Regions from separate parts of the Brevibacillus ruminantium genome, predicted to be linked through region 3. Evidence: riboswitches for the same ligand, from Rfam matches in the RefSeq annotation. Region 3 holds a riboswitch; each other region holds the start of a gene.
What was found. Region 3 has a riboswitch for cobalamin ahead of NDK47_RS02650 (acyl-CoA thioesterase). Riboswitches for the same ligand answer to the same signal wherever they lie in the genome.
Positions count from the first base shown of each region.

Region 1: it holds a riboswitch for cobalamin, as region 3 does, so the genes downstream of both, metE (5-methyltetrahydropteroyltriglutamate--homocysteine S-methyltransferase) here and NDK47_RS02650 (acyl-CoA thioesterase) in region 3, are expected to answer to the same signal.
Region 2: it holds a riboswitch for cobalamin, as region 3 does, so the genes downstream of both, NDK47_RS17205 (ABC transporter substrate-binding protein) here and NDK47_RS02650 (acyl-CoA thioesterase) in region 3, are expected to answer to the same signal.

Region 1 is NZ_CP098755.1:2,848,853-2,856,695, forward strand. It holds one part of gene NDK47_RS14035 (IS3 family transposase) at 1-694, opposite strand, end outside; one part of gene NDK47_RS14035 (IS3 family transposase) at 694-1,138, opposite strand; gene NDK47_RS14040 (hypothetical protein) at 1,221-1,697, opposite strand; gene NDK47_RS14045 (CDGSH iron-sulfur domain-containing protein) at 1,838-2,044, shown strand; gene NDK47_RS14050 (Lin0512 family protein) at 2,125-2,484, opposite strand; gene metE (5-methyltetrahydropteroyltriglutamate--homocysteine S-methyltransferase) at 2,807-5,101, opposite strand; cobalamin riboswitch at 5,259-5,457, opposite strand; gene tnpA (IS200/IS605 family transposase) at 5,799-6,269, opposite strand; gene NDK47_RS14065 (hypothetical protein) at 6,485-6,685, opposite strand; gene NDK47_RS14070 (aldo/keto reductase) at 6,701-7,615, opposite strand.
Region 2 is NZ_CP098755.1:3,469,451-3,477,293, forward strand. It holds gene lepA (translation elongation factor 4) at 1-177, opposite strand, end outside; gene NDK47_RS17175 (HIT family protein) at 419-880, shown strand; gene NDK47_RS17180 (hypothetical protein) at 916-1,941, opposite strand; gene NDK47_RS17185 (sigma-70 family RNA polymerase sigma factor) at 1,920-2,459, opposite strand; gene NDK47_RS17190 (methyltransferase domain-containing protein) at 2,516-3,553, opposite strand; gene NDK47_RS17195 (heme ABC transporter ATP-binding protein) at 3,550-4,359, opposite strand; gene NDK47_RS17200 (FecCD family ABC transporter permease) at 4,356-5,429, opposite strand; gene NDK47_RS17205 (ABC transporter substrate-binding protein) at 5,544-6,575, opposite strand; cobalamin riboswitch at 6,817-7,021, opposite strand; gene NDK47_RS17210 (M24 family metallopeptidase) at 7,025-7,843, opposite strand, start outside.
Region 3 is NZ_CP098755.1:501,295-509,137, reverse strand. It holds gene NDK47_RS02675 (nitroreductase family protein) at 31-663, opposite strand; gene NDK47_RS02670 (SDR family NAD(P)-dependent oxidoreductase) at 849-1,595, shown strand; gene NDK47_RS02665 (b(o/a)3-type cytochrome-c oxidase subunit 1) at 1,717-3,375, opposite strand; gene NDK47_RS02660 (cytochrome c oxidase subunit II) at 3,392-3,859, opposite strand; gene NDK47_RS02655 (cytochrome c oxidase subunit 2A) at 3,887-4,048, opposite strand; gene NDK47_RS02650 (acyl-CoA thioesterase) at 4,342-4,818, opposite strand; cobalamin riboswitch at 5,018-5,212, opposite strand; gene NDK47_RS02645 (response regulator) at 5,319-5,975, opposite strand; gene NDK47_RS02640 (PAS domain-containing sensor histidine kinase) at 5,947-7,041, opposite strand; gene NDK47_RS02635 (GNAT family N-acetyltransferase) at 7,265-7,789, shown strand.

The DNA of each region.
Region 1 (7,843 bases), 2.3 Mb from region 3:
CGCGACATGCTCTGGGTGATGTTATTGTCTTTCAATACCTGTCGGTATTGGTTCATCTGGTAATGCCAACCTTGATCCGAGTGAATCATCAATCTGTCTGTAGCGGTTAATCGTCGACATGCTTGTTCCAACATTTTAGACACAAGAGAATATCTTGGTCTTGTATCAACGGTATAAGCGATAATTTCTCCGTTATACAAATCTAACATTGGTGATAAATAGAGCTTTTCACCAAATAACTTAAACTCAGTTATATCTGTTACCCACTTCTCGTTTGGCTTTTCTGCATGGAAATCTCGGTTCAATAGATTCGGTGCTGTCTTGCCAACTTTCCCTTTATACGAGCGATATTTTTTCATCCGAACTATGCTTTTTAAACCTAACTTGTTCATTAATCTCTGAACTTTTTTATGATTTACCAGATACCCCAGAATCCTCAGTTCATGCGTAATACGGCGGTACCCGTAGCGCCCTTTATGTTCATGGTAAATGACCTGAATCACTGCTTTTAATTCAGCATGTTTATCTGGACGATTGTTCATTTTCACATAGTAATAGTAGGTACTGCGTGGAATGCCAGCGAATTTCAGTAAAGCTTTTACAGGGAATTCTGTCCTTAGCTCAAATACTACTTGCGCTTTGTCTTGCTTTGTAATTTTTCCTTGCTTTGAACTAAGGCATTCAACTTTTTTAGGTAAGCATTCTCCATGCGTAAACGCTCTACTTCTTCCCGTAATGCCTCGACTGAGCCCTCAACAGGTATCCCCTTTTTAGTTTCTTTTTTCATGGTTGGACGCCCCTTTTTCTTCGATTGTAGGGCGTCTATTCCGAGTGAATGAAATTGTATTCTCCATTTCCGGATTAAAGCAGGAGAGGTGATTTGGAAAATGGCAGCAGTTTCATTCGGAGACGTCCCAAAATGATTCATATAATTGAGTACGTCTAGTTTAAATTGGGCGGAGTAGCTTGTATAGGATTTTCTAAATGCTTCTACACCATTGTGCTCGTATTGCTTCACCCAATTTCGAACGACGCTTTCTGTTGTACCCAGGGTCGTAGCAATCGATTCATAACTCTCTGTACCATCTAAATAGCGTAGAGCCGCCGACAATTTATCGTCAGCTGTAAATTTGGCCATAGAAAAACTGCACCTCCAAATGTTAGATATGTCTAACAAATGGGGTGCAGTTCACCTGAGGAAAGAGCGTTTTTCTGATTTTTTACTTGGGTTGAAAACCTTCTTCGCGCAAATAGCGTTCCGCTTCCTTGTAAGATTCAAAGGCTTCTTCCAGATTGCCGTTTGCGTAGACATTCCACAGCTCATCTTCATTTGCCAGCAGCAGGGTTTGGTTATGCGGCCCGACCCAAACCTCCTGATCCATTCCTTTCTCTTCTTCCGTCCTGGAGGCTGGCTCCGGTTTGCGGGAGAGATAGTCGATGGAGTCTCTGATAATCTTGCGAAGTGCATCTGCATCATACTCCCGTATATTGACCATGCCTTTGGGATCGGTCGCTTTTTTCGGCAGATGACCGGCGTAAACAAAGCCATTGCCATTGGGATGGAGATGATGAACAACGATTTTTTTGTCATGTACACTCTCTTCGAAGTGAAAGTTGTAGCGACCGAGCGATACCGCCTTCTTATGTAGTTCCGGGAACGATTCAATAATAGCCAGCTTTTCCTCAAAAGTAAGCATTTCTTCCTCCAACCATCCAGTTTCATTATCAATGATCCACACATTATATCACAGTGGAATAGAGGATTACCAACGGGGAATATCCCGCTTGCTGACGGGGATACTAGTTCCCAAAACTATTCTTGCGGGGTGGCAGCAGCATGACAGATGAAAAAGTAACGATGAAAGTCAACGACAACGGCTCAATCAGGGTCACGGGTGATGTTGATCTGGTAGATGCAGTGGGTGGCCGTTTTCAGGTCGGCTCGACGTTTTCCCTTTGCCGCTGTGGCCAATCAGGGATCAAGCCATTCTGCGACGGCACGCATAAAAAAATCGGTTTCGAGAGTGCACCGCGCGCTACCTAGCTGAAAGTCCACTCCTCCTTTTCACAATGCAAAAAGCCCGGCTCTTTACCTTTGAACCGGGCTTTTACAATCCATTGGTCTTAATAGCCTACCTCGACAGAAGCGATCACCACATAAGCCAAATCATTTTTATCTTCTTTGTCTGAAAGGACCACGCCACTGCTCGTCAGCATACCTCCGTCGATGACCTCAAAGGTAACAGTCCCGTATGGCAATTCAGCACGGACAACATCCAGTTCAAGCTTGTCCTTGTCGGCTGGGACGGCAAGCCGGACATTTACTTTCATTTGATGAATGTCTTGATTCGGCAAGACCGAACGTAAGCCTGGCATCGAGTTATGGTGGATGGCATTATGTACGGCGCGGACTGCCGCTTTGGTAACGTTTTGACCGTGCAAATCAATACCCATTCCGATTTCAATAAACATGACTTTCTCCAACACGAAATCACTCCTCTTTATGCACCTACCCGTTGCCTCAGGTGATTGTTACATGTTCATCTTATCATGTTTTCTCAGAAAAGGAGCAGATCATCACTCCGCAGGGTTGCCATCTGTTGCACTCTGCTTTTGATTGAAAGCGGCGCTAGAAAGATACTTTCGATTTCATCCATACTGCAGCAAGGACACTGATAGCTTATCTCATTTTCCTCAACAGATGCTATCTCTTTTTCCTCCGTATAGCCACACCATTGACATACAAAATACTCAGTCATTCTATCATTCCCATAGGTCATGCGAATGCAGATGGTTTTAAATACGCTCATGGTTGTGCAGATGTCAAACGATCACGAACGATGAGAGTAGCAGTCACCATATTTCGCAGGGAAGCAATCGTTTCTTCCTTGCCTCGGGTTTTGAGTCCGCAGTCTGGATTAATCCAGAATTGAGCAGGTTCTAACACTTGCAAACCGCGTTCAATCATACTGACGATTTCCTCGACAGAAGGAATGCGCGAACTGTGGATGTCGTATACCCCAAGACCAATCTCTTTTTCGTAGGCATGTTCATGAAACGAAGATACCAATTCTCCATGACTTCGAGATGTCTCTATGGAAATGACATCAGCATCTAAATCACGTATCGAATCGATAAAGTCGTGGAACTCGCAGTAGCACATATGTGTATGAATTTGCGTGTTGTCTTGAACGGAGGAAGTGGTTAGGCGAAACGCCTTGACGGCCCAATTCAAATAATTTTCCCAAGCAGACTTCTTCAGTGGCATACCCTCCCTCAGGGCTGGTTCGTCTACTTGAATCATCTGGATACCGGCAGCCTCCAGCGCTTCCACTTCATGTCGCAATGCAAGTGCAATTTGATAGGCTACCTGTTTTCTTGATATATCGTCACGCACAAATGACCAATTGAGGATAGTCACGGGACCCGTAATCATTCCTTTTACCGGTTTTGTGGTGAGCGATTGAGCAAATTCGCTTTCTTTCACTGTCATTGGCTCAAGAAATTCGACATCTGCGTAAATGATCGGCGGTTTCACACAACGTGATCCGTACGATTGCACCCAACCATTTTTCGTAAAGGTGAACCCTGCCAGCTTCTCTCCAAAAAACTCTACCATATCGGTCCGCTCAAACTCGCCATGAACAAAGACGTCGAGTCCAATCTCTTCTTGAATCTTGATCCATTTTTCAATTTGTTCCTGGATGAATTCTTCGTAAAACTCCGTCGTCCACTCGCCCTTTCGCCATTTTTGTCTGGCCTGTCGAACTTCCAAGGTTTGCGGAAAGCTTCCGATTGTCGTCGTGGGAAGCAAGGGAAGCTTCTTTTCTTGCTGTTGTTTCTTCCGACGCTGTACGAAAGGTGACTGACGCTCAGCATGCTGGTGTCCCAGATTGGCTACAGATTCATGTACTTTTAGTCGGTTTCTTTCTGGAGACTGCGCCAAATTAGATAAAGCCGTTTGACTTCTGGTGAACTCCTCTATCGTCGCGTTTTCACCAGAGCGAAATCCATTGAGTAAGACTTGAATTTCATCCAATTTTTCATCAGCAAAAGCCAAAGCCTCTTTGACAAGGGGATCAAGTTGCGTTTCTTGATTGATGCTAACAGGGACATGGAGTAAACTGCTGGAAGGTTGGAGCCATACACGATCCTCCGGAACAGCGCTCGTAATAGTTCTCAAAAGTTTCCATTTGTGAGGGAGGTGCGAGCGCCAAATATTTCGACCGTCTACCACACCGATGCCAAGTACTTTATCTTCTGGAAATCCGCACGTTGTAAGATACCGGAGATTCTGTCCGATGCCGTGAACAAAATCCAATCCAATACCCTGAACGGGAAGGTTGATCACATCGGGGTAGAATTCTACGGAATCAAAATAGGTTTGCAGCATAATGTTCAGATGGGGTGCTGCTTCATGAAGCTGCTTGTAAATGTATGACACGGTTTCCATCTCCTCTTTACTGAGAGAAGAAACCAAAATCGGCTCATCCAGTTGAACCCATTCCACCCCTTCTTGCTCTAACTCCCGTAAAATTTGCTGATACAACGGGACGAGTTGCAAGATAAGGGCTGGTAATTGTGCAGGGACATATCCCTTTGAAAGTTTGATAAACGTGTATGGGCCGACGATGACAGGCTTTCCTTTGATGCCAAGCTTCTCTTTTGCTTCGCGATAAGCAAGAAGGGGCTTGTTTTCTGTTAAGGTCGGAGTCCTGTCGCCAATCTCTGGAACAATATAGTGATAATTTGTGTTAAACCATTTTGTCATTTCACACGCGATCGCTTCTTGACTGCCACGCGCCATAGCAAAGTATGTCTGAAGTGGAACAACTCCACCTTCATAAGGAAACCGTTTTGGGACCAAGCCAAACATGACAGCCGTGTCCAGCATATGATCGTAACATGTAAAATCACCGACAGGGATATAATCGATCCCTTTCTCTTTTTGCTTCTGTAAGTGATGGAGTCGAATCTGTTCCATCTGTTGAAGGAAGTTGGATTCTTCTAATGTTCCCGCCCAAAATGCTTCCAGAGCCTTTTTCCATTCACGGTTTTCTCCTATACGTGGATATCCCAGGTTACTGCTTTTGATACTCATCTAAATACCTCCCCATACAAATAGTCTTTGCGTTACTCCAATAGAAAAAGGCATCTCTAACGTTCAGAAAGAAAGTTAGAAATGCCTAAATAAGCAGTGAAGTTTCACGCACTACTGCCATAGTGGATCTAACACCTCCCTATCTCCCGTAGGTCTTGCAGTGTTGTCGAAACAGGCAGGTCTCCTGACTTAAGGCTCATCATCAGCTGCATGCCTTCCCAATCCTGATGGATCAGTGGCGACTTCCTGCGCTGACTCCCCTTTTACAGTGGCGGGACCGTGTCGGATTTGCACCGAACTTCCCTTTTCATCCTTGAACGTTACTCACTCAAGGAACCTGTTTCCAGTTATTCAATTGATAAATGTACTCGCCCTCAATTATAAACTGAGCAAGATGTAAAAATATAAACTATCCACACAGGAATAGTATATATTTCCATTATCTTAATTGAATTGGTTACAAATTTCAATCATTTTTAACGATGCGATGCGTTCCGACCCGAAATCGATAGTCGGCTGTGTTGCTTTTCTCGGTTTCAAGTCAACGATCGTCTCGACTGAAAGTGAGTCATAACCACCGGCTTAGCCGGTGGCTTCCATTAGCCCTATAAGGGCATGTTACAAGCAAGCGCCTCAAAGGCGCCCTGAAAGTCTGCCAACCGCGTGTTGCCTCGGGCAGCCCCTGAAAAGGGGCTCCTTACCTGCCCTTTTTCACCGACTCACCCGTAAACGGATCGATCAGCTCTTTCATCGTTAATTGTTCATAGTTCTTGTCCTCCACTAATTGGTTCCGAATATATTCCTCAATTACCTTTTTGTTTCTTCCTACTGTATCTACGTAGTACCCTCTGCACCAAAATTGACGATTTCCATATCGGTATTTCATATTTGCAAACTTATCAAAGATCATCAATGAACTTTTTCCTTTTAAGTAACCCATGAACTCGGACACGCTTAACTTAGGCGGAATACTCACTAACATGTGAATATGATCCACGCAAGCTTCCGCTTCAATGATCTCCACTCCTTTTCGTTCGCATAACTCCCGTAAAATTTTCCCTATCTCTCTCCTCAATTTCCCATATATCACTTGTCTTCGGTATTTCGGAGCAAATACGATATGATATTTACAGTTCCATTTGGTATGTGCTAGACTGCTCTTGTCCATCCTTTGTCCTCCTGTGATAAGTGTAAGCGGTTGGCAGACCGGCTCTCATCTTATCACCGAGTTCAAAGGATGACTACTCATAGCTATAAGCTTTCCCGAACCCCCAGTCTAACTGGGGGTTTTCTTATACAAAAAATAACCCTGCAGGCATTTCTTGCCTCACAAGGTTATGTTTGAGCGTCCAATGGGCTGTTCAAGCTGGAGCCACTTCTCGGCTATATGTGATTGGCAAACAGATAGGAAAGGAACAGATAGGCGCTCAGGACAGTCCCGACCATGAACAGGACACCGCTTTTCACTTTCTTTTGCACCAAATGGAGAAAACCGAAGCAAAACAGAACGCCGGTAACGCTAAAAAACGCGATGCCCAGCCAAAATACGTTCCATGGTAAAAGTGACAAATCGATATTCGCCACAAAAACACCGCCTTGCTATATATTTTGAGGGTGATCCCCGGACACCAGTTCCGCAGCTTTTGCATTTGCCTCTACCTGAGCAGGGCTTTTGCAGCCCGGAATGACCGCTGTGACTGCTGGATGCTTCAAGCACCAGGCGAGCGCCCACTGCGCCATGTCAACTCCTGGAGGTACTTCTTTGCTTTTGATCTCTTCCGCTTGCTGAAGCAAGGAAAGCACACGCTCCTGATCGTGATTATGCCGTACATCATTGGTGCCAAACTGAGTGCCCGGCTTGTATTTTCCGCTGAGATACCCGCTCGCCAGCGGCACCCGAGCAAGCACACCGAGATCTTGCTCCTGGCAAAGGGGGAGCACTTGCTCTTCCGGCGCTTGATCCAAACGGTTGTAGACGACCTGAATGGTTTTGGCGTTTACCTTTGAAGCTGATGATGTTTGGTGTACCTGATTGTTTTTCGCGATGGACAGACCGAGATGACGGATTTTTCCCGCAGCTATCTGTTTGTCCAGCATGGTCCAAAGCTCATCGTTGTCAAAGGCTTCGTCAGGACCGGAGTGGAACTGATACAGATCGATATAATCTGTCTGCAAAGCGCGAAGGGACGCATCCAGCTGCTTCAGAACATCATCAGCGCTGTAGTCGTTGGTCCGCGTAAATTTGTCATGAAAATGATGACCGAATTTCGTCGCAACCACCCAATCTTCGCGGCGATCCTTTCGCAAATAGCCACCGATCAGTTGCTCAGACAAATGATCGCCATAGCATTCCGCGGTGTCGATCAGATTGATTCCCATTTCCTTCGCTTTGTCCAGAATGTGGTCGACTTCTTCCTGAGTGAAATCATGACCCCACTCTCCTCCAAATTGCCAAGTCCCGATACCAATGACGGATACGTTCAATTCGGTTTTGCCGAGTCTACGATATTTCACGAACACCCCTCCTCTATCATTCTCCTCCAACGTTTGGAGATCGCAGCCATTATGGCAGGAAACCTTATCATACAAGAAGATACTCTCGATCGCTCTCCGCAAATCAGCGGACTGCATGCAAAGGGAAACACGTTTGGATGACAGCCCACAGTAGTAGTATACCTGAAGGATCTGAGCTTCTACCAGTCGGCTCTTGCGTTTGAATTCTACAAAACAATGAATTTAAAA
Region 2 (7,843 bases), 2.7 Mb from region 3:
TGTAATCCCGCGCTCTTTTTCCAGATCCATCGAATCCAGAAACTGTGCTTCTTTTTCCCTCTCAGACAAAGCACCAGTCGATTCCAAAATGCGGTCAGCCAATGTAGACTTCCCGTGGTCAATATGCGCGATGATGGAAAAATTGCGAATGCGTTTTTGTCTTTCACGGCGATCCATGTGTTGTCAGTTCCCTCCCACGCCATCTGAACGACGCCTGTATACCTGCTTCAGACCGCGTTCCGAAAAAATACACTAACGTTTATTATATCAAAGCGCGGTATTGCGAGCAACAAAGCGTTTGTCACGATGTTGCCGTTTCCTTACCAACAGGTATGGAAGGGGCAAACAGCGAAATATATAAAGCGGCTGGTTAAAAATGATGCAGATGAGAAAATGATGCAGGAAAGGAAAATTTGCCATGCAACAAATCGAATACTCCCATACATCCATAGCAGTTGGAAATTGTGTCGGATGCCACTTGGCTCTTGGCTTCGAAGCTGTTCATACCGTTTACGAAAATGATCGGCTTCGCTGCATTCTGGATATCGATCCTTTCGCAGAAGGCCATACTCTCGTCTTGCCAAAGGAGCACGTGAAAGAGTGGAGCGAGATGGATGACGCGCTGGCGCTTGCCGTCATCGAGGCAATTCAAAAGGTATCAGCTGCGCTGAACGAACTTTATCAGCCAGACGGCATCACTGTCTGTCAGAACGGAGGCCGCTTCAGTGACCTCAATCACTTTCACCTTCATATTATTCCCCGATTTCAAGGGGATGGATTTGCCTGGAGTGAGCCCATCCATCTCCATGGAGCTGAGGAGCGTTTGGCGGAGACGAGAGAAAAGATCGCCGCCATGATTTCCTCACTGCAGAGTCGTTAACATTTCTTCCGGCGCAGTTGTGTCCTGTCCGTCTGTCACGGCCTTTTAATCTCATCGAGCCGCTTCAGATATTTCTCGGGAAACATCTCTCTCAAACTGCTCTGATAAAGCGAGCCATCTTCCGGAATGCGGTGACCGACTACCCGGTAATCGCCTTTTCCCAGCGATTGTGTATAGAAAATATCCAGGACAATCGGACAGCTCAGACCGGGAGAAGCTTCTCCTGCTTTGCCTATTATGCTAACCCATGCGTAAACCCGTCTTTTTTCGGGATTAGGCGCTTCAACACCGACCAAAGCGAGCTTTACCTCCCGATCTGTGCCCAGCCCGGCCAAATCCCCTTGAGCAGACTGCAAATAACTGGTTACCAGCGGTGTAAGGAAATCTCGATTGACAGGAGAGATTCCTTCTTTCACTTCGATAAATACCTGTCCAAAGTGCTTGCCTTCGGAGAGCACCTGGATTTTCCATACGCCTGGGTCAGGCAAAGCAACTCCCGCACGAAAATGCCCATCTGCATCATAGAGCGTCCCCATCACTTGGTAGGTTCCCAGCTCGACTTTTTTGCTTTTTGTGCTGTATGCCACCAGTTGCACTTCTTTGGCAAAGCTGCCGTTTAACAGCACGGTCATGGTCTGTGTCTGGTCCTCATAATATCCGTGCTCATCTGTAATAACGCGCACCGGCTTTTCTCCGAGATAACTGAAAACCCCATCGTCCTTTTGTTCCACGGTGGGCGGGGAAGGCTTCCATAGATCAGGGGGATTGACGACTGTTCCGGGCAGCCAGGGGCGCTCCTGCAGCGGCTCCCTCGCATGGTGATTCTCCGGCAAGCGTATCACGGCAGAGCCGAGGAGAATCAACAAGAATACAACAGCTGCCACCGATGCTGCCGACCGGAAGGCCCACACCCTGCGGACAAAATAGGCTCTCTTCCCTTGCCTTTCCCGTTCTGCTGCCCGTCTGACCTTCTCTTCCATCGACGGGGAAAAGGCAACATCATGAAGTACGGCCCGATCCGCTCGCTCTTTCAATTCCTTTAGCCATTGGTCTCGGTCCATTCCCAACCCTCCCCGTTCCTCATGTCTTCTTTCAGCCTCTGTCTGGCCCGATGAAGCCTCGTCCGAACCGTCCCCTCGGTGACTCCCAGCACTTCTGCCACTTCGGCAATCGACATCTCTGCATAGTAATGAAGCGCGACGGCCTGCCGATAGAGTGGGGGCAACGCTAACACAAGGCGAACAAGCTCATCTTTAGCCGCCCGCTCCACCACGATCCCTTCCGTCGATACGTCACCCGCTTTTTGTATCCAGGAGTGCGGCAGCAAATTGCGAAATGCCCAAGAGCGCATATGTCCCTTGCACTCATTTACTGCGATGCGATAAATCCAGGTGTGGACGCTGCTTTCCCCGCGGAATGCTGCGAGGTTGCGGTAGACTTTGAGAAACACATCCTGGGTAATATCCTCCGCCAGGGCTCGGTCCTTCACCATCAAGGTAACCAGCCGGAGAACACGCGTCCCGTATTCCCTCATCAGGCGATCCAAAGAAGCTTCTGTAGTCTGCTGAAGCTTATCCACCGGGCGCGCCTCCCTTCCTGCTTCTTCCTTGATTAGATGCACCTGACGGTTATTTGTTACAACGTTTTTTTCTGTGCGATCACAATGATTCTCGCTGCACCTGTATTGCATTCTCCAGGGCCGCTGACAAACGGGTAACCGCCTTCCCTCCAGCGGTCGGGATCATAGTTTGCTTTCGTGCGTTTTTCTGATGAGAAAGAGGGCTTCTCTTCCTGTGAAGCGTCGGAGACAGTCGGTCGTGGAAAGGTGTCGTCTTCATGTACGGCGACTATCCGCCATTGTTCAGCTTCGAGCAGCAGCTCCAGTTCCCCTGGCAGAATCAAGGCCATTTCCCGTTCGACCCGGTAACGCGGCTGTTCTACCTGCTCCAAGTAGGTTTCATACGTAAGCGAGTAGCGGAATAATTGCCGGGCAAGCGATGTCTCTCCCGCTATATGCTGATAGACCATCTTGTCCGGAAAAACCCATTTGCGCTGCTGGGTTCTCCACTCATGACCGGCGGGGGGAAGAATAATCTCCACTGCGGCAAATCCACCCGTGCTCAAGTGTTCCCAGATCCTCTGCAATACTTGTCTTTGTTCCGAACGTCTTGTAAAGTGCTGCAGAAAGCCTTCGTTTAGCAGGACATGCGTAAAGCTGCGATTCAGGTTCAGCTGCAAGGCGTCTTGTTCAACGAGCTCCCACAAGTGCTCTTTGCCTTTTCCCAGACGACTTCTCTTTTTTCCTGCCAGCTCCAGCATGTCCGGACTGTTATCCACACCGCAGACAGTAATGCCGTGTTTGACCAGCTCCATGGCTATTCGGCCCGTTCCTACGCCCAGCTCCAGCACGGAAGCAGGCAGCTCCCCGTTTAAAATCCAGTCTCGAAAAAAGACTAGACCTGTTTTTCCTGCGAACTGATCATAATAGGTGGCTTCAAGCCCCGTGTATCTGGCCCCCGGCAATCGCTCATGCCTTCCGCCTGTAAGTCCACAGGTGGAGCAGACCGAGCCTGCCAGCCGTTCAAAAGAAATGCCGGGCGGCACGCCATTTTTACTGTCACCCAGCCATTCATCGTAGCGAAATCCGCATACTGTGCACAGATAGACACTCATAGCGCTGTCGATACCTCCTCTTTTTCCCAACGGGATGTATGCATGCCGGAAAAAAAGACGATATGCTTCTTTTGTGTTTTTGGATGCACGTAGATTTCTGTTTCCACCCCAAACACTTCATGAATCAAATTGGGTGTGAGCACCTCTTCCGGGGTGCCATTGGCTGCGATCCGCCCTTCGTTGATCACATACAGATGGTCACAGTACATGGCTGCGATGTTTAAATCATGCAGCGCTGCAAGGACGGTCAGCCGAAGATTTCTCAACAGATCCATGATTTGCAGCTGGTAACGTATATCCAGATGATTGGTAGGCTCGTCCAATATCAGCAGCTTGGCTTCCTGAACCAGTGCCCGGGCAATCATGACGCGCTGCTTCTCGCCTCCAGAAAGGGACTGAAAGCTTCTCTCCGCATATTCCTCCATACCCGTGCGGACCAAGGCCTCATGAACCAAACGGGTGTCTTCGGCCGTATCGGTTTGAAACAATCTTTTATGAGCGGTGCGGCCCATCATAACAATCTCCCGCACTGTAAAATCAAACTCCACCGTAGATTCCTGGCGAACAACCGCCATGCGCTGCGCAGCTTGACGCGCCGAGAGTTGGTAGACGTCTTCCCCATTCAAGGAGACGATCCCATCATCCGGTTTTTTGATCCGGTACATGCTTTTCAGCAATGTCGATTTTCCGCTCCCGTTCGGCCCAATCAACCCGACGAACATTCCCTGACTCACCTGGACATCGATGTGCTCCAGGATCTTTTTCCCGGACAGCGCTACCGAAACCTGCCTGGCTTGGAGATTCATGAGTTCCCCCCTCCAAACGAATAAGAGTTGCGCAGCATGAGCCAGATAAAGAACGGCCCGCCGCAAAGTGACGTGATGATTCCGATCGGCAGTTCCTGCGGGGCGAATAGCAGCCTCGCCAGAACATCCGCCCAGATCAGAAAAATCGCGCCAAACAAAGCACTGACCGGCAGTACTCTGCGATGGTCGGACCCCACCGCAATGCGTACCATGTGAGGTATCATCAGTCCGACAAAGCCAATGGCTCCGGTTATCGAGACGATGACACCTGTCAACAAAGCAGTAATCACCAACAGTATTTTTCGGAATCGCTCCGTATTGACCCCCAAGGTACGGGCCGTTTCCTCTCCCATCATGATGGCATTGAGGGAGCGGTACTGTAGCATCAATGCGAAAAGCCCAACCAGAACAATAAAAGAAGGCATGCCGAGATACGTCCATTTCCCCCCGGCCAAGCTGCCCTGCATCCAGAACAGGACCGTCTGAATGCCGTGCTCGTTTGGTGCCGTAAAGATGATCATGCTGGTAATGGCTGACAACACAGCCGCTACGGCGATGCCGGACATGAGCAATCGGACTGTCGAGTTCTGTCCTCCCATCCGGGACAGCGTAAACACCAAGATGGTGGAAATGAGCGAGCCAGTAAATGCTGCCATTGAAACGGCATATTGCCCGTACATGCTGAATGCTCCAAGCAGAATGGCGAGCGTGGCACCAACGGATGCGCCCGAGGAAACGCCAAGCAGATACGGATCTGCCAGCGAATTTCGCACCAGTGCCTGAATCGTCACGCCGACCACTGACAGACCCGCTCCCACAATCACGGCCAGGAGCACGCGTGGAAAACGGATTTGCCATATGATGGTTTCTTCCGATTTTGACCAGTCTGCCTCTGCCCAACCCCCGATCACTGGCACATGGGAGAGGGCGATTCGCCATACCGTTTCCGGTTGAATTGCAACTGACCCAAGCGTAACGGCCAACGTCACACTGGCAACGAGGCCGATACCCAGAAGCAGCAAAATCGATGAAAACCATGCCTTCGACCTTCTGATGTCTTTTGTGAGCATTTCGCTGCTTTCCGGTCCCTTCGTGGAGACCATTTTCTCAACCGTTGTTTTAGGCATCTTATCCTCCCTTCGACGCGATCAGCAATAACAGGCCAGGGCGGCGGGTTACCAGGATTATTGCTTAAATGCTTCCGGATAGAACCCTTCGGCAAGTGTTTGCAAGGCAAGCGGCGCTCGTACCCCTTCTGCGGCTGCAGACAAAGGCAGCACAATCAGTCGCTTGTTCTGGATGGCAGGCAGCTCCGCCAGTTCTTTTTTCGACAGCAGGAAGTTGCGTTTCTGCTCCACAGTCTTATCTCCGTAATCGACGATGACGATGACGTCCGCTTTGCGCGCGACTACTTCTTCCCAGCTAGTGGTTGTCCAGCCTTTCGGGATATCATCAAATACGTTTTTGCCTCCTGCAAGTCGAATCAAAGTCGTCATATAGTTATTAGCCGCCGTAAAAGGCTGGTCTTCTCCATTGTCGTAGACGAAAACACGCAGCGGTTCTTTTTGTTCCCCAATTCGGTCAGTAATTTCTTTCATCTCTTTTTTGATTTTCTCAATCAGTTCGTCTGCCTTCTCTTCCACCCGGAAAATACGGCCGATATTGCTGATGTCAGCAAAAACATCTTCGGGCTCTGGCCCTGTCATGTTGGAGGATTGGTGGAGATACGGCTTAATCCCTAATTTTTCCAATCCATCAATCGTTCCGACCGCTTTCTCTGTAAAAGCACTTTTCCAGCCAGCGTAGACAAAGTCCGGCTCTGCTGCAAGCAGCACTTCTTTGGATGGGTACTTCGCAGAAAGAACGGGAACCTTGGCGTAGGCGTCCTGGTATTCCGGCAAAATGCTGTCGTCCAGATACGCGGTCCCGGCCATCTTGTCTTCAAGACCGAGGGCAAGCATCACCTCAGTCACATGTTGATTGAGGGAAACTGCTCTTTTGGGCACCTCGGTGAACGTAACTGTTCTCCCATCTATTTGGACAGTAACCGGATTCGTGCTGTTTCCGTCACCAGCTTTCGCCGTTTCCTGCGACGGAGTATTATTGGGAGCAGACGCGTTGTTTGCTGGAGTGGCGCTGCCGCAGCCGGTGAGGAACAGGACAGCCGCGATCCCTGTTAGCATCCAGTTCCGAATTCCTATGTACTTAGCTTTCATCATGTTACTTCCTCCCTTTTCATCACTACACATTTATGAAAAACCACGTGTTCGCCTCTCGTCTCTTGATGTCTGTAACGCGGTGGTTTTACCAGTGTGAGCGGAGGGATGCCAGAAAAAAAGCACCTTCCGATGTTTGCGGAAGATGCTTCTTATAGCTTGCATGTGCATAGAAACAAAAGGATAGCCGGATAGCGTCTACGCTGATGCTCCTGATACACTTTCCCCATCCGCGTGGGTTCATCGTGCGTGCTTCATGGCAGGTCTCCTGGCTTGGGTTCATCACGCCTTGCTCCTTCCCATTTCGCGCTCTGGCAAAACAGTGGATTCACGCAAGGACGCTCCCCTTCACAGTGGCGGGACCGCGTCGGATTTTCACCGATCTTCCCTATTAAGTAACCGGAACGATGTTCGCTCCGGATTACACCATGAAACGAGTAGCTCGTATTCTATTTTCCAATCACTTGCAGTTGCTTCGGATATTGCGTCAACACTTCGCATCCGTCCGCTGTAACCAGAATGTCGTCCTCAATTCGCACACCGCCAACACCCGGCACATAAACACCCGGCTCGATGGTAAATACCATTCCTGGACGAAGTGTATCCTGGTTTTGCCCATGGACGGAAGGATACTCGTGCACATCCATCCCCAGGCCGTGTCCCAGTCGGTGAATAAAGTACTCTCCGTATCCCTTGTCTGAAATCACGCGGCGTGCGGTTTGGTCCAAATGGGCCAGGGTTACACCCGGGCGAACCTCGGCAATCGCCGCTTCATTGGCGGCCAGCACGGTTTCATAGATATCCCGAAGCTGCTCGCTGATTTCACCAACGGCAAAGGTGCGCGTGATGTCTGACACGTACCCGTCTGCCAGGACTCCGAGGTCAAACAAAAGCAGCTCACCTTCTCGGACCTCACGGCTGCCTGGTTTTCCATGAGGCAGGGCGGACTTTTCGCCGGCCAGCACCATCGTGCTAAACGATGGTCCCTCCGCGCCCAAACGTTTCATCTGGTATTCCAGGTCAGCAACCACTTCCGCTTCGGTGACGCCAGGCTTCAGTGACTTCACAACCGCGTCCAAAGCAGCTTCCACCAGCTTGACAGCGTGCTTCATGCGCTCTACTTCATCCGCTGATTTGATTAAACGCATTTCACGAAGCGGCTCCTCTACATCGACATAGCTTTCAGCAGCAATCTGCGCACTCATCGCTTCAAAGCGGTCAACTGTCATGTGACTTTTTTCCAGCCCCAGCGTTTTTAGTCCGGGTGG
Region 3 (7,843 bases):
TGCGGGTGTTCCTCCTCATCGAGGGTTTGATCAGAAACTGTTTTCAATAACCAGCTCATCCAGTCCAAAGCGCGATGTGGGGTGAGCCGGTACACTCGCCTTGCCCACAGTGATGATCATCGATGGCAGATAGCGGCCGGGAATGTTGAATGCCTGGATCAGCGCATCCCGGTCAAACCCTCCCATGGGGCATGTGTCATAACCTTTGGCCTTCGCTGCCAGCATGAGCTGCATGGCGGCCAGAGAAGAATTGCGAATGGCTTCATCCCGGGCGAGCTGCGGATTGTCACGATACGCATTTTCGATTTGAGCTACCAGCGTATCACGCACCTGCTCGTTCACGAGGCCCTTGGCAAGCGAATCATTGTAAATCGGCAGCGCAGATTTGTCTGCCTCCAGATCTGCCAAAATCACAATCACGGCTGGGGCATCTACGACCTGCTGTTGTCCATAGGCAATCGGCAGCAGGCGCTCCTTGTGGGTCTGATCTGTCACGACCAGGAACCGCCAGTGTTGAAGGTTCCAGGAGGATGGGGCTGTAGCCGCCAACCGAAGGATTTCGTTCAGTACTCCCCGAGGGATCGCTTGGCTCGCATCGTATTTGCGTACACTGTGACGTGCTTCCATCACTTGTTCCGTGGTAAGTTTGACTTCTGTTTGCATGAGACATCCTCCTCGTCACTTCTAAGATGAATAGCGCTAACACTCACTTTACTATAGTTACAAACGGGATTTCCACCCCGAATGTTGCTTGAAATTCAGCTAGAATCAAAAATCATTGCTTACAGTGTTCGGTAATCAGGGGTTTTTCATGCAGCCCCCTATCTATTCTTAGCGGGAGGTTTTTTATGCCGTTTTCTGAAAAAGTTGTCGTCGTCACAGGTGCAGGACAAGGCATCGGTTATGCGATTGCAGCCATGTACACAGCGCGCGGGGCGAGAGTTTGTATCGCGGAAAAGAATCCGGAGCTGGGAGAGAAGGCCGCAGCCAGGATTGCCAAGACGGGCGGACATGTCTTTTTTCAACAGACAGATGTCAGCAAGCCCAAAGATATCATCCGGTTGATGGAAGAGGTGGCCGAACGGTGGGGGCATTTGGACATTCTGGTCAACAACGCCGGCGTCTCCAGGTGGAAATCCCCATATGAGCTGTCCGTTGAGGAATGGGATGATGTCATCCATACCAATCTGCGCAGCGTCTTTCTCTGCTCACGCGAAGCTGCCCTGCTGATGCGCAGAACCGGCGGCGGCGCTATCGTCAATCTCTCCTCGACGCGTGCCCATATGTCTGAGCCCCACTCCGAAGCATACGCCGCTTCGAAGGGCGGCATTTTATCACTGACCCACGCTCTGGCCCTCTCACTCAGCCCCGACCGGATCAGAGTGAACGCCATCTCACCCGGTTGGATTGAAACCGGCGATGAAGAAGCCCTCCGCCCGCAGGACCATGAGCAGCACCCGGCCGGACGCGTGGGCAAGCCCGATGACGTAGCCCGTGCCTGCCTGTTTTTGACCGATGACGAGAACGATTTCATGACAGGGACAGAGCTTGTTCTGGACGGCGGCATGACGCGAAAAATGATCTATCAGCTTTGAGGAGAATCGTATACTTCTACCTCTATCGCGTTAGCGAAAGTAAACTTTCTGAAGGTACAAGAAAGCCACTCGGTACAAAGGCCGAGTGGCTTTTTTACATGTCAGATGATCGATGCGCCGCCTACCAGGTGCGGAATGGCGGAGATCCAGGCGGGTTATGCGTAAGCTGCTCGGCAATCGGCAAGCCGTATGCCAGAACACAGAGGAGAACGAGGACTCCCAACCAAACCGGCCAGCGCTCGAGGATTTTCGGTGTATGCTGCTCGGTTTCTGTCTCCGCAGTCGGGTATTCCGTATTTCCTTTTGGAGCGAAGAAAGTCAGATAGCCCAGGATCAGAATCAGCAGAATCGCTGCTACGAACAGAAGTCCGCCGCCAAAGGCCATCACGCGCTGATAATCCAACCAGCCTACGGCCAGCGGGTGATCCATGTAAGTGGTGAAACTGGTACGGCGCGGAGAGCCCTGCAGACCCAGGTAATGCATCGCGTAGGACATCAGGAACATTCCCACCGACCAGAATACGGTTTGCACCATTCCCATCCGGTTCGCGGTCGGTGTCAGAGTGCGGCCAGTCAGTACAGGAATCAGCCAGAAGCTGACACCGAAGAAGGTGAGAGCGACAGCGGCACCCACGGTAATATGGAAGTGACCGGTGATAAAAATCGTATTGTGAACGACTGCGTTCATCTGGTTACTTGCGTTGATGATTCCACCCGCACCTGCCGGGATGAAGAAGAGCATTCCGACAAAGGGGGCAAAGAAGCGAACATCGGACCAAGGCAGCTTTTTGAACCAGCCAAACAGCCCTACTCCACCTTTTTTACGGCCGGTTGTCTCGAAGGTAGCGAACATCGAGAAAGCCGTCATAAGTGAAGGCACTACGACGATCAGCGTCAAAATAACGTGGATCATTTTCCAGCCGGGAGAGATACCGGGCTCCATGAGCTGATGGTGGAAGCCGACCGGCATGGAGAACAGAAGCAGCGAGATGAAAGCCAGGCGAGCCAGCGAATCACTGAATACATGTCCGCCGATAATCCGCGGGACGCATACATACCAGGCGATGTACGCAGGCATCAGCCAGAAGTACACGAGTGGATGACCGAAGAACCAGAACAAGGTACGGCTCAGCATAATGTTGATGCTCGACGTCCAGCCCAGCGACCACGGAATCAGCTGAAAGAGAACCTCTACAGCCACCGGAATGGTTGCGATCAGCCACAGGACAAAGGTCGTCACCGACATGAAGACGAACAAGGGAGACATTTTTCCTCTGTTTTCCCGTCTCCATTTACGGTAGCTGCTGAAGACGGCGAAGCCGCCAAACCAGCTTCCGACGACCAGCAACGCTGCTCCGATGTAAAAGAACGGAGATGCCTTCAACGGCGCGTAAAAGGTATAGAGAACCGATGCGTCATTCGTTACGATGGTCACGACCGCCATCGCGGTCCCAACTGTCATCAGAATCCAGCCGATCCAGCCAAGTCCGAGCGCAGTACCGTGCAAGGACCCTCCCGTTGTTTTGGCAACTCCGGACAGCAGGAATCCGACGATAAAAAATGTGGTAAAAATGAGTGCCATCAAGACCCCATGTGCGGTCAAAATCTGATAATAGTTGGTCCAGCTCGGCAGCTCAATGAGTCCGCCGCGCACCATGCCTTGCAGCATTCCAGCCAGTGCGGCCAGCCCGAAAGCTGCGTATGCAACCCAAATGTATGCCAGACTGAGACGAGCAGACGGACGATCCACCTGCGCCTTTCCCATATGTGTTTGCATCATATCGAAATCACCTGCCTTATTTTACAATAATGGTTGTCGCCATCACCTGGTGGCCGGCGCCGCAGTATTCATTGCAAAGGATCAAGTATTCACCAGGTTTTTCAAAGGTGTACGACGCGGAGTTGATATGCCCCGGCATTACCATGAAGTTGACGTTTGTACCCGGTATTTGAAATCCATGAACCACGTCGGGGCTGGTTACGTGAAAATTCACCTTTGCCCCTGCCGGAACTTCCATCTTATTGGGGTTGAAGCCAAAAGCAAACGCCGTCATGTAAGCATCGTACTCCGTGTCACTGATCTTTTTCAGACCAGGATTGTCAAACGGAGGTGTCTCCGATACTTTCGTCGGGTCGATCATTTCCATGTTGCTCGGAGGGGCCATACCCATTGCGAAGGCGTTCACACAAAGCAGCACAATAAACAGCGCCAGGCCTCCTGCCCCCAGAATCAGCCAGATTTTTTCGTAACGGTGCAGATGCATCGTTTCACAACCTCCCTCTCTTCCCTGCTATGCACGATCCAGGAATAATCCGAATACACCAAACCAACTTAGGAGTATGATAGCGCCAACCAGTAATACAGCGATAAATGTCCCTTTCAGGTCCTGCGATTCAGGCTTCAGTTTCTTTGCCTCTTCGAGTTGACGCTGTGTTTCTGTCTTTGTCTCCACGGCTCTCTCCTCCTTTCCCGATACCGTACGAGCTGTTCCTTTTTACGACTTCATTCTACTCTCTGGCGGCTTGCACTGTAATTCAGGGAAAACCCCTAAAAACCCCCGGGAACCTCCTGATATTCCCTAATTCCTGACACATTTTGGACATAACCGACAATCTTCGTCATCCACTTCTTAACAAAAACCGGCAGCCCGTATGTACAGGACTGCCGGTCGTGATTCGTGATCGATTTTATGGCGTTTCTATGCTAGTTCCGACGTTATTCTTTCATGCTCGTACGTTTTTTCTTTCATGCCTGTTCGCGACGGTTTCTTCTGATCTCGTAGCGTTCTTTTGCTTGTTCATGCTGCCGCATTTCCTCTTCTGTTTCAGGAATAACCTGTGGGACAGGAGCAGGCTTGCCGTTTTCATCCAGGGCGATAAACGTCAAATATGCACGTGCGGTTACTTTCCTTTCGGCTGTTATCAAATTCTCCGACTCTACCTTTACATAGATTTCCATCGACGTTTTGTGCACCCACGTCACATACGCCTCCAGGTTGATCGCTTCTCCGGTTTTGATCGGGGCCAGGAAGTCAAAACTGTCGCTGGAAACGGTGACGACGGGCTTGCGGCAGTGTCTCATCGCCGCTATACACGCGATTTTATCGACATAGGCCATTACTTTGCCGCCGAAAATCGTATTGTGGTGATTGGTATCTGGGGGAAAAACCAGATCTGTCATACATGTTCTGGATTCACGGATGGGTTTTGCTGGTTGTTGCATGAGGGACCTCCCATTATTGCGTATTGGCAAAGCAAGTGCTCTTGTCTTGCGCCCGCATCTGCTGTTTCGCTGAAAATAGAAAAGGCATCTCTATCGATCCAATGGAAAGTTAGAGATGCCAAAATGAGCAGGGGCTTGCAAAGCCTCCTGCGTGATTCACGCTAGCCACCCTAACACCTCCCTATCTCCCGTAGGTCAAGCAGTGTCGTCGAAACAGGCAGGTCTCCTGACTAAAGGCTCTCCATCAGCAACCGCCTTCCCAATCCTTCCGGATCAGTGGCTCATATGGTGCTGACTCCCCTCTTACAGTGGCGGGACCGTGTCGGATTTTCACCGAGCTTCCCTTTTCATCCTTGAACGCCGCGTTCAAAGAACCTGTTTCCACTTATGTAGTTCATACGACTGCAAAATAAACACTGAATCCATGGTAGCATTTTCGCCGAAGCTCGTCGACATGCAGAACACAAAAAAAGGCAAGCTGCTGTGCTTGCCCATGCGACCTATTCAAAATCAAGCCAACCTTTCTTAATCGCATACCGCACCAGATCAGGACGGGTGCGCAGATGAAGCTTCTCCATGATGTGCGCCTTATGGGATTCGACCGTCTTCACGGATACGGTCAACTGTTCGGCAATCTCCTTGTTGCTGAAGCCTTTGGCGATCAGGATCAGGACTTCCTTTTCCCGCTCGGTCAGAATCTCGTATTTCGCCTGCTCTTCCCCATTTTTCACCATTTGCAAAAACTCTTCGATCAGCGATTTGGTCGCGGACGGATACAGATAGGCCATCCCTTTTGACACCGTGCGGATCGCCGCAATCAGATCCAGATCAGGAGCGCTTTTTAAAATATAGCCAGCCGCTCCTGCCTGCAACACACGAAACAGATATTCCTCGTCATCGTGCATTGTCAGGACGAGCACCTGAATTCCGGGAGCTGCTTCTTTAAGCCGCCCTGTAGCCGAAAGACCGTTCTCTCCCGGCGGCATGCTGAGGTCCATCAGCACTACATCCGGCCGAATTTCAAGCGCCTTGTCAAATGCCTCTTTGCCGTCCGCTGCATAGCCGACAACCTCCATATCCGGCTGGGCGTCAATCAACATGCCCAAGCCCGTGCGCACGACAGCGTGATCATCCGCGATCAAGACTCGAATGCCCATCTTCTGCTTCCCCCTTTGCGACTGGTATACGAACAATCACCGTGGTTCCCTCTCCGATCACGGAGCGGATATCAACACTGCCTTTCAAGAGTTGAGCCCGTTCCTTCATCCCGAACAGCCCCAGACCAGAGCCTTTGTTTTCAGCCAGCTCCACATCAAAGCCGACGCCGTCATCGACAATGGTCACCACCAGTTCTTTTTCCCGAGCCTCAAATATAATGCCCAGCGTGTGGGCTTGTGCGTATTTTGCTGTATTGGTCATCGCCTCCTGGACGATGCGGTAAAGGGCGGTCTCCACAGGCGCAGAGTACCGCTGCCACTCTCCCTGAACATGCAGGTCTACAGATAGGCCAAAGCTTTTTTCCACCCGTTTGATCAGCGAACGCAGAGCTGGCAACAGCCCGAGATCATCCAGAGCGGAAGGGCGCAGCTCCAAAGCCATGCGCTTTACTTCCTCCATCGCCTTCGCCGTCATCTGTTGGATTTCGGTGACATGCTGCTTCATGGGACCGCTCAGCTTTCCTTGTCCCAGTACGTTCAGCCCGACCAGGATGCTGTATAGTGCCTGCCCAACGCCGTCGTGAAGCTCGCGGGAAATGCGCTTTCGCTCTTCTTCCTGAGCCTGAATCACAAAATTGGTCAGCTTGTGTTGATAGCGTTCTTTTTCCGCCCGCAACTGCATGGTCATATCACGGAGAATCATCACCATTTTTCCATCTGCCCCCTCGGGCAGCCTCGTAGAGCTGGCTGCGACGGGATACTCACGCCCATCTTTTGTCCTTACCCGCATTTCAAAGGAGGGCATCTGGGTACGCTTGAAGAAACAGTCCGTACAGGTACTCTCCTCCTGACAAGTAGCCATGCCCAAACAGATTTCACATATATGCTTGCTACCGACCAATTCTTCCTTTGACCAGCCTGACATCCGTTCCATAGCGGCATTCACGGTCACGATTGTTCCGCTGTGATCCACGACCAAAACAGCGTCACTGATATTCGCAAATATGGACTGTAAGAGCGTATCGGTTTCTTGTGACGCACCCATTTCTTCCATCCACGCGTTCATGGTGATCCTCCTCACAGACAAACATCCTATCGCTATTGTAGGGGGTGGGGCGTGGAAAGTGAATCGGGGAATTCCCTTAACATCCGGGGAGCTGACTTAGGAAGCTGCTTCCCCAACCCGCAATTTTGGGGATTTTCTGTCTAAACAAGTGGAAGAATTCCCTGCTTCGTGGTACTTTTTGATCATGCATCATCCAAAATCACGGAAGAAAGAAGGGCGCCCCATGGACCAAACCCATGACCTGACGATCAGAATCTTGCAGCCGGAGGACGCAGAGTCGTATATTGCCTTGCGTCTGGAGGCTCTTCAGCAAAATCCCGAGGCCTTTTTAACCACCTACGAGGAAATGCGCCAGGATCCCAACATGCTGGAGACCTGGAGGGCCCGCTTGAAGCCGACAGCGGATTTATTCACGGTAGGGACATTTATGGGGCGCTCTTTAATTGGCGTAGCCACACTCAGGCGGGAAAGCCATCTGAAATTACGCCACAAGGCTTCACTCGTAGGCGTTTATTTTACGCCTGCCCAAAGAGGTCGCGGCTCCGCCAAAATGCTGATTTCTCACCTGATCGAAATAGCGCGGAAACAGGAAGGATTGGAACAAATTCATCTCACGGTCGCAAGCGACAATCTTCCCGCTGTATCGCTCTATGCCGCTCTTGGGTTTACGAGATTTGGCACAGAAAAAAACGCCCTCAAATACGACGGCGTTTACCAGGATGAAGACTACATGACATTGTTCCTCTAATCAAACCGGCATGAGCGTGATGGGTAAAATAGCAAGAACCCCCGGCCAGATCAG